Regions from separate parts of the Dehalobacter sp. CP genome, predicted to be linked through region 3. Evidence: riboswitches for the same ligand, from Rfam matches in the RefSeq annotation. Region 3 holds a riboswitch; each other region holds the start of a gene.
The links. Region 3 has a riboswitch for cyclic di-GMP ahead of AAH944_RS07440 (HD domain-containing phosphohydrolase). Riboswitches for the same ligand answer to the same signal wherever they lie in the genome.

Region 1 (3,161 bases), 880 kb from region 3:
AGCCAGGGAAGAAGCCGAGCATCAAAATGTCTGTCTTGTTGTTTTGATCCATGGGAAGCGATGTAGGCAGTTGAATAATTTAATAAAGGGGGTCATTTTTTTGACGACAATGAGCTCAGTCACTGATTTTCTAGACCAGCGTACTTTAGCTGTGGTCGGGGTATCCAGATCCGAAAAGAAGTTCTCGCGTAGGCTGTATAGAACGTTAAAGAAGAAGAGGGTATAATGTTTTTGCCGTAAATCCCAATATGGACAGTATTGACGGCGAGATCTGCTATGAGAACCTTCAGTCTTTGCCGCAGAAAGCCGACGGCGTAGTGATCGTCGTCCCTCCGGACAAAACCAATAAGGTCGTTAGGGACGCGGTAGAAGCTGGAGTCAAACATATCTGGATTCAGCAGGGGGCTGAATCCAAAGAGGCTATAGACTTTTGTACGGAAAATCATATAAACGTCATCCATGACCAATGCGTCCTAATGTTTGCAGAACCATCGTTTCCTCATTCGTTCCACCGGTCCATACTGAAGGTGTTTGGAAAACTTCCAAAATAATAGGTCAGCCGGCTCAAAAAACATTTGAGCCGGCGTTTTTTTCAAAAGATGGATCGGCTTCACTCGACAATGGATACAATAAAGGTTGTAAGATCTTCGACAAGGTTATATTCCTTAGTCTGGACATGGGCTAGCCCTTTGTCGGTGATTAATACCCTGATAATTGGGCGCATCGGCAAACTTTTATTCTGGTCAACTACAATCCCAACCTCACCTGTATTAAGTTTAACTGTACAGCCGGTCGGATAGGCCGCAATATGTTTTAAAAACGTTACAACCAATTGCTGAGAGAATAGCTTGTTTGCACATCCCATTACAATTTCACAGGCTTCATGCGGGACGATCCGGGAGTGGCCCGGGCCATCATTGACCAGATTATCATAGAAGTCGGCCACCCCTACGATTTGAGCCAGGACATGAAGGCGCCTGCCGGATAGCTTACGGGGATAGCCGTTTCCGTTCAACCATTCATGATGCTGCAAAGCAATATGCGCACTCAATAAGTTTAATTCCGGTTTATTCCGGAGTATTTCATATCCGTGAATGGTATGCGTTTGATATAGGTCATTTTCCTTCGGAGTAAAGGCCTCACGTTTGGCGACAAGCTCTTTCGGCAGCTTGACAGTCCCGATATCGTGAAGCAAAGCCCCTACTGCCAGTGCCTCCAGGGTATCTTTATCCAGCCCCAAAGCTTTGCCCAAAATGGTCGCGAGGACGCAGACGCTGACTGAATGCGCATAAACTTGATTGTCATAGCTCCGCATATCTGTCAGGCTCAGAAATATCTTCTCTTGAAATAGGACGTCTCCGATGATGTTGTTTACCGTCTTTTTTACCTGAAAACCATTGAGGTCTTTACCGATTCGTACCGCTTCCGCTGAATGCTCAATGGAGTTCATTGCCTCCCGCCTGTTTTCCTCGGAAATAACATCCTCAATAACGATATCCTTGGTTTCGTCATCGTCCACATAGACAATACTAATGCCCAGTTCTTTTAACCGGTCGATATATGGCTGGGTCAGCGTGACTCCTTTTCCAAGCAATGAACGGCCGTTATGCGAGAAGATGGTTCTTCCCAATACGTCTCCCTTTTGAAGCCGGTTTACACTTACCTGACGCAATTGTAATCTTCCTTTCCAATAAATCAGTGCTGGCTGAAGCAACAAAAAAATCACCAGCAGATTGCATGGCGACATTCAAAACAAACCTGAGCGGATTCGGTGGCCTGGCAGTCATCAGAATTATTCTGGAAGACCCATAGCTTTGCGTCCCTGGCTTTCACCAAGTTTGCCATTGTCGTTGCTCCTGTATCCCTATTCGATTGATATTTCGGTCATAGAACCATTGTAACACATCGCTTTCAAGTTCTACAGGGGTTATTTGGAAAATTATTCTTTATTCTGGTGCCAAATGATAAATGGTTCTTGATTTAGCAGAGGAATCTGCTAAAATTCGTATAACTCATTAATGATGTTTATACGTGTACGGATAACATTATGAAGATAGTTAAAGGAGAAACTAAAAATGGGAGCGGATAAAGTGGTTCATGAATCAGTTGATGGGTATATTTTGCAGTTTCCTGATGAGATACAGGAAATATTAAGAGCAATTAGAAATGTGATAAGAGAAGCAGCACCGGACGCAGTGGAAAAGATCAGCTATCAGATGCCTACGTTTGTATTGAACGGTAATCTCGTTCATTTCGCAGCATTCAAGAACCACATTGGATTTTATCCGACACCAAGCGGGATCGAAGCCTTTAAACAGGAACTGGCCGGTTATAAGGGAGCCAAAGGATCGGTACAATTTCCGTTAAATAAGCCTATTCCGTATGCGTTAATAAGCAAGATCGTGAAGTACAGAGTCGCGGAGAACGCGCATATCCCAAGAAGAATTCCGTGCTGCGATGTTTAGATACGGCCCTTAATCTTCGGGGGATGCTAAAAAATGATTATTACCAGGAGATGCATGCGATGGTCAAATCAATGGTAAGTAAAGAATACAGGCGGAAATGCGCCGACTTTTCATTATGCGGACTAAATTGCTGTCTCTGTCCGCGCTTTCATACGGATGGTTCTTCAAAGTGCCCTGGCTGCGGGGGTCCGGACTTTTTTTTGAAGCATCCTTCCTGTGCCGTTATTACCTGTAATAAAAAGCATCAAAATGTTGAATACTGTTTTGAATGCAGTGTCTATCCATGTGAGAGGTATCAGGCTCCAAGCGAGGCCGATTCTTTTATATCCTATCAAAATGTATTGCAGAATCAAGCCGAGGCTAAAATGGACCTTCAAAATTATCTTGAAGAACTGACGGAAAAACACAAAATTTTAGGCGAACTAATCGCGAATTACAACGACGGCAAATCAAAGGGATTTTATTGTCTGGCGGTGAACCTGCTGCCGCTTTCCGTCCTGAATAATATAATGGATGAGATCTGTCATATGGATCAGATCAACTGCAACGGCAGTGCTGAAGAAGCCGTCCGCTTGCTAAAAGCGGAAGCCGATCGTCTGAATATTCAACTGGTTCTTAGAAAGGCTAAAAAGGATTAGACAGACTATTCAAGCATCATTTCTGGGGATAAATCAAATGTTCTTTGTTTTGGAGGAT
Region 2 (3,161 bases), 1.1 Mb from region 3:
CTTTGGTACCGGTGATGGTACTAACCCTAAAGATGAGGCAGCGATCGCATATTTACTAAATGCTCAGAAAAATTTACTTTTAATGCAAAAAGCCTCCTATGAAAGTGGGGATAGTATTAATACGATAGTCAATATTCAAAAAGGGAATAATTCGCTGATTTGGGGTGTCGAAAACCTTTATATATCATATAATACTCTCATTACTCAGTTAGAAGATTCAAAGGCAAAACAATCATTGGCCGAACGACAGGTCAAGATTATTAAGATTCAAAAAGACCTCGGTATGGCCACGGAATTAGACGTGGCTAAGGCGGAAAACACGTTGTCCGAGCTTGAAATGAATATTCAAAGGATTAATGTTTCCCAAAAAGCAACGATTCAGCAGTTAAATGTGAGTTTGGCACAGGATAATAATACAGAATTAACAGTCAAAAAGGTACCTGAAGTTACAGCAGCTCAAATGCTTGCTATTGATCCTGATGCCGATTATCTTATAGCCAAGACCAAAAGTTATGATATTCAGATAGACTCTAGCTCAGATGATTCTCAAAGAAAGTTTAAGAATAGTTTTTACCAGGCTTATCAAACTGTGCTGGATAAGCAAAGAATACTTGACATAGAGCAGAGAAAACTTTTAGCTGTAGAGAGCGAATATAAGACTGCACAATTAAGTTATAAGTTAGGGAAGATTTCACTGGTACAATTCGAATCAACGAAGTGCACTTTTATTAGCCAGCAGACAGCTATTGAGACTGCAAAAAACACGCTTGCTGTAGCGTATAGAGCATATGAATGGGCTAAACTTGGGCTTATCGTAAATTCTGCTTTGTGACCAATGGGCGCTGCAGTTCTCTAACAATATTACGAGAAAGACCGATTACTTAGGTGAACGGAAAGACCTTTTTTACCACTGGCAGATTGGGCTTGCTCGACCAAAACATACGGTGATAAGGACCAAAGTCCCTTTTCTACCTCCCATTGGTCTGAAAAGACCCAAAACAATTGAACTTCAAAAGTATCTGTACTATAATGGCTTCAGCCAAAACGATAATGGCAAATCTGTCGAAAGACGGAGACGCAAAGCCACGGGTCTAACACCGAAAGGTTATGACAGCCGGGTTACCGAAAGGGGTAGATAGAATGATCCATAAGAAGATTCTGGTTTCAATTCTTTGTGTCCTGCTAATCATTGCGGTCGCTCCAACTTGTGTATTTGCTGAAACAACCACGGATGGAACCACAGTTATCGAGGATGTTTCAACGAGTGCTCCTGATACGGCCATAGAGCCCGCTACAGATTCAATAACGACTGACCCAACGACAGACACAACAACTGATTCAACGACGACTGATACAACAACAGATACACTAACAACCGATTCCACAACAATGGATTTGACCGGCCGGGCCTCAGCTGAAGATGAAGCCGGCGTAACACCGGACAGCTGGCTCTATTCAATCGAACAGATGATTGAAAGTGTCCAGGTTGCTGTAACTTTCTCTAATGAAGGAAAAGCGGAACTGCTCGTTGAGTTTGCCAATGAAAGGCTGGCCGAGGCGGAAATCATGTCCGAACAAAACCAGTTGGATTTGATGAAAAAGGCTCTGATAGCGTACTCGGATACAATAAAGAAGGCGAACTTCCAGGTGCAGCAGATGATCGAAGATACCCAAGCAGCTGAAGGTAGGAACACGACGGCTACAGATGCTACTGGGGATGATGGGACCGTCACTACTTTCACAGATGAAACAGCTGTAAATGATACTGCCGAAAAGGACACGGTCGCAGCTGACACAGAAGAGAATACGGTGATCAGCAATCTGCTTGCCAGCATTGAGCTTGTTCAAAGCGATGCAGATAAAGTCGTCTTAAAAATCAGCGGCAATCTGACAGAAGATCAGGCTGAGATCATGCAGAATATCATTAAAGTCGAAGTTCAAAACACCATTGCGATCAAAGCTTATGTGGCTGCCAAAAAAGCCTATGGGGATGCGGTGCAGCAATTTGCAGCGGCCAAAGCAGAGTTGGGTGAAGCCCGTGCTTCAGGTGACGAGGCTGCCGTTGCCGCTGCCCTGGAAAAAGTCGAACAGGCTGAACAGTACAAAAACGACATGCAGGAGCTCAGGAAAGATGTTCAGAAGATCAAAGTAGAGACGAACAAAGAAACGAAGGAAGTCTTGAAAGAGCAAACCCAAAACATAAAAGAATATAAGAAGGCCAATAAGGGCCAAGCCGTGAGCGACCAGGAAGATAGCCTGGAAGCAGGGGACGAACAGGATGCAACGGCTGTAGATAATCAGGATGTAACGGTTACTGGCGATCAGACTGCCATAGCCGATGACCAGCCTGCTTCGGATGAAACAACAGTGGATGGCACAAGTGATGAAAGTGGTGGAACAGTCAATGCTCAAAGTATTCAGAACACAGTCACGAATACCTCTTCAAATAACGGACATAACGGTAAAGGGCAAGGAAAAAGATAGGACTTTATATTTTCGATAACTGAGAATCATTCAAATAGCATAAAATGCAATGCCTCCCAAAAAGAAAACAGACAGCCACCAGGCAAATGATATGCTCCCTTCGTAGTCAATGTCATTAAGTTAAGGCCTAAAAAACACAACCATCCAGATTAAGATGGTTGTGTTTTTCTTATACATACAGGTGGGCATATAAAATTTATCAATTGTAAAAAAACACTTGACAAATAAATAAAAATCGAAGGCTTCGCCTTGAAAATGAGGACATTTTTAAGGAGGCCTTCTAAAATGAAAAAGAAAGCATATCCAGAGCAGGTACGAACTGCGCTGCACCAAGCAATACGCTCAATCACAGCAGATTTACCGGCTTGCGTGAAACGACCAGGGCAAGATTTTTCACGCGAACGGAAATTATCACTGCATACTATGCTGCTTATGCTTGTAGGCATGGGAGGCAATAGCCTTTCAAAAGAATTATATGATTGGCTGGGTTATTCGTCAGAGACTGCAACCGCTTCAGCATTTGTCCAACAGAGAGACAAAATTCGTCCAGAAGCACTGAAACTACTGTTTCACGAATTTACAAGATTAGCAGTATCGGAGAATTCATTACAAGACTACAGGCTGCTCGCTGTTGACGGTTCGGATTTGAGACTTCCGTCAAATTCAAATGATGGATT
Region 3 (3,161 bases):
CATCGTAGGAATCAACAATGGATACAATTCTCGAGAACAGCGGAATTTCATCTTCTTTCAACCCCTGCGGGTAACCTTTCCCATTCCACCATTCATGATGACCGAGAACGGCTTCCGAGACATGCGCTAATTCCATGGAAGACTGCGTGATCCGATAGCCGATTTCGGAATGTTTTTTCATAATGCTCCATTCTTCCGGGGTCAAGTCACCTTGTTTTTTTAAGATTTCCCCGGGAACACCAATTTTGCCGATATCATGCAGCATCGCAACCTGGACAAGTTCGACGATCTCTCTTGGGGATAAGCCGATCTGACTACCGAATTTACTTACCAAACTTTTTAGCCTCATGACATGGGCTTCCGTCTGATAATCTTTTTCCCAGAGCAGTTTTTCCAGGAACTCGATGATCGCAAGGCGGGTTTTCTTGCTTTCATTCAGTTTATTGCTATACATTTTTTCCTCAGCCTGGTTGATCATTTCTGTCAGAGAGTGTTTCCTGTTCTCATAAATCGTCAGGCCAAACGAAATGTCGATCGGTACTGTTTTCGGGCGGGAGATTTTTAGGTTGCTCTTGACATTGTTTAAAAGGACGCCGGCCTGGTCAAGCGGCATACCAGGCATGATAATGATAAACTCGTCCCCACCCCACCGGATAATCACATTCTCCGGGCCGATAGTCTCCTGCATGATTCTGACCCCGTCAGCAAGTAATTCATCCCCTTTTTCATGACCAAAGGTGTCGTTGATTAGTTTCAGACCATTAAAATCCCCCATGACCAATGTTGCAGGCATGAGGGTCTTTTCCAGGAAATTTTCCAGCGTGTTTTCAAAATAAGTACGGCTGTAGGCGCCGGTTAATTTGTCATAAACAATAAGGTTCCTGATATTAGCTTCTTTGCTTTCGAGCTCCTCCCGGATGCTTTGAAAGTACAGGGCCTGCATATTGAGATAAGCAAGCAGACCAACGACGCCGGCAACTAAATAACCGACAGGTGATGGAATAACCTTCATAAATTTGCACAGCGGGTAGAATAAAATCGACAAGGCCCAAAAAATATAAGTATAGCCAAGCATTATTCTGATCGGGCTTTGCGGTGTTTTTGCTTTTAAGCATGTCATAGCTGCTTTGGACAACAATGCGATGATGCAGACAACAGACAGAAGTAAAAGAGCGGTTGTCGGGAGTCCCTGGACAGTAATACATATAAAAGTAAGGATCAAAAAGCCTGCGCTGATATCCCAGAACACCGGATAGCTTTTCTTAAAAAATAGCTGCGTACCCTTGAATACCAGCCAGTAGCCTGCGATCGAAGAGGCATAGTTGATAATTGGAAGCACCAGCGACTGGCTGCCGGTTTCCAGCAATGCAATTCTGGAAAGGTAGGTAATCATCATCATTACAATAGAAAGGCTCCATGCCAAGAAATAATGTTTCTTCTCGGAAAAATATAAAAAACCGTAAGATATCAACAACACCAGGGTAATCGAAATACTGGCTGCAACGATGGAATCCGCTGTCATGTAGATCCTCCCTCAAAAAAAAATCGCGGCCAAAGCAGCCGCGGTTTTCATCTTCTGTGTGCAACCCGACTGTCAATATGCTTCAGCACTTAGACTCGTAGCTTTGCGTCCCTGCTTTTCAACAGGTTTGCCAATGGATCATATGATTTTAACTCAATTATAGTAAAATACACGAAATCTGTCAATAAATGTATGAATAATCAATAAATGTATGAATAATCAATAAATGTATGAATAATCAATAAATGTATGAATATTAAGTAAGTTCCCCGTCATAGGAAGTAATCACTCTGTATAAATCAGGCCGGCGGTCTCTAAAGATCCCCCACTCCAGCCGCTGAACCTCGAGCTGGTCCAGATCAAATTCCGCGACTAGAACAGTTTCTTCGTTTCGTCCGGCCTCCGCTATCTTATTGCCCTGCGGCCCGGCAATGAAAGAAGAACCATAGAAGGTGATTTTGGAATCATCCTCTTCCTCGACACCAATCCGGTTGGATGCGACCACCGGGATCAGGTTCGCGGCAGCATGGCCGAGCATGCAGGCCTGCCAATGGTCTTTGGAATCGATCGTCTGATCCAGCGGTTCTGAACCGATGGCTGTCGGATATAACAGGATCTCCGCCCCCATCAGGGTCATGCAGCGGGCAGCTTCCGGGTACCATTGATCCCAACAGACGCCGACTCCAATCTTGGCGTAGCGCGTCTGCCAGACTTTAAAGCCTGTGTCACCGGGGTTAAAATAGAATTTCTCCTCATAGCCTGGTCCGTCGGGGATATGACTCTTTCTGTATTTGCCAAGGATATCGCCGTCGGCATCGATCATGGCAATCGTATTATAGCGCGCATAGTTTTTCTTCTCATAAAAGCTGATCGGCAGGACGATCTCCAGCTCTCTGGCAATTTTCCGGAAATGTTTGACTGCTTGATTGTTTTCTAGCTCAGCAGCATAAACGTAAAAATCCGATTTTTCTTTCTGACAGAAATACGGGGTTTCGAACAGCTCCTGCAACAAGATGATCTGCGCTCCCCGGGCTGCTGCCTCCCTGACCAGTGTCTCCGCCCCGGCAATATTTTCTTCAACGTTACTGGTGCAGCGCATCTGGGTTGCTGCCACTTTGACGTTTCTCATCGTTAATATTCCTTCCCAACTGCCTGATTTCGGTGTGTTCTGAACCTGATCTTACAGGTGTTTCTACTATTTTGTTAATTTGTATGCATTTTCTATTTTACATGATGCAGAAAAAAACCACAACGCAGAAGAGCGCAACATATAAAAGATGTATCTGTTACGCCCTTCTCTTCATTTATATTTTTCAAATTTTCGTATATGTTGTTGGGCAATTCATACACTCACCTTAAACGGTTTACAGCAGGCATCTGCTGGGTGGTACAGTGAACATTTCCGCCTTCCCTAATAATGGCCATTCCATTAATGGTTCGGATCCGTCTTTCCGGAAAGATCCCGCTCAGGGTTCGAATAGCCATGGCATCTGTTTCGGCAGCCTGGCCGCCGAATACAGGTAAAATGATTCCGCCGTTGACAAAGTAAAAGTTCAAATAACTCAGCGTCAGCCGTTTTCCGTCAGCAAATACGGCGGGAGGCTGCTGTATTGGGATGATTTCAAGGGTTCTTCCTCTG

Region 1: linked by a shared signal. The riboswitch ahead of AAH944_RS03060 (HD-GYP domain-containing protein) and the one ahead of AAH944_RS07440 (HD domain-containing phosphohydrolase) in region 3 are both predicted to bind cyclic di-GMP.
Region 2: linked by a shared signal. The riboswitch ahead of AAH944_RS12840 (DUF5667 domain-containing protein) and the one ahead of AAH944_RS07440 (HD domain-containing phosphohydrolase) in region 3 are both predicted to bind cyclic di-GMP.

What each region holds. Positions count from the first base shown of each region.
Region 1 covers NZ_CP157399.1:595,430-598,590, forward strand. The annotation lists partial or broken gene AAH944_RS03055 (CoA-binding protein) at 225-551, shown strand; gene AAH944_RS03060 (HD-GYP domain-containing protein) at 611-1,672, opposite strand; cyclic di-GMP riboswitch class I at 1,768-1,853, opposite strand; gene AAH944_RS03065 (iron chaperone) at 2,076-2,465, shown strand; gene AAH944_RS03070 (DUF3795 domain-containing protein) at 2,525-3,103, shown strand.
Region 2 covers NZ_CP157399.1:2,575,076-2,578,236, reverse strand. The annotation lists gene AAH944_RS12845 (TolC family protein) at 1-832, shown strand, start outside; cyclic di-GMP riboswitch class I at 1,043-1,127, shown strand; gene AAH944_RS12840 (DUF5667 domain-containing protein) at 1,141-2,484, shown strand; gene AAH944_RS12835 (transposase) at 2,770-3,161, shown strand, end outside.
Region 3 covers NZ_CP157399.1:1,470,825-1,473,985, forward strand. The annotation lists gene AAH944_RS07440 (HD domain-containing phosphohydrolase) at 1-1,522, opposite strand, end outside; cyclic di-GMP riboswitch class I at 1,579-1,664, opposite strand; gene aguB (N-carbamoylputrescine amidase) at 1,779-2,651, opposite strand; gene AAH944_RS07450 (agmatine deiminase family protein) at 2,873-3,161, opposite strand, start outside.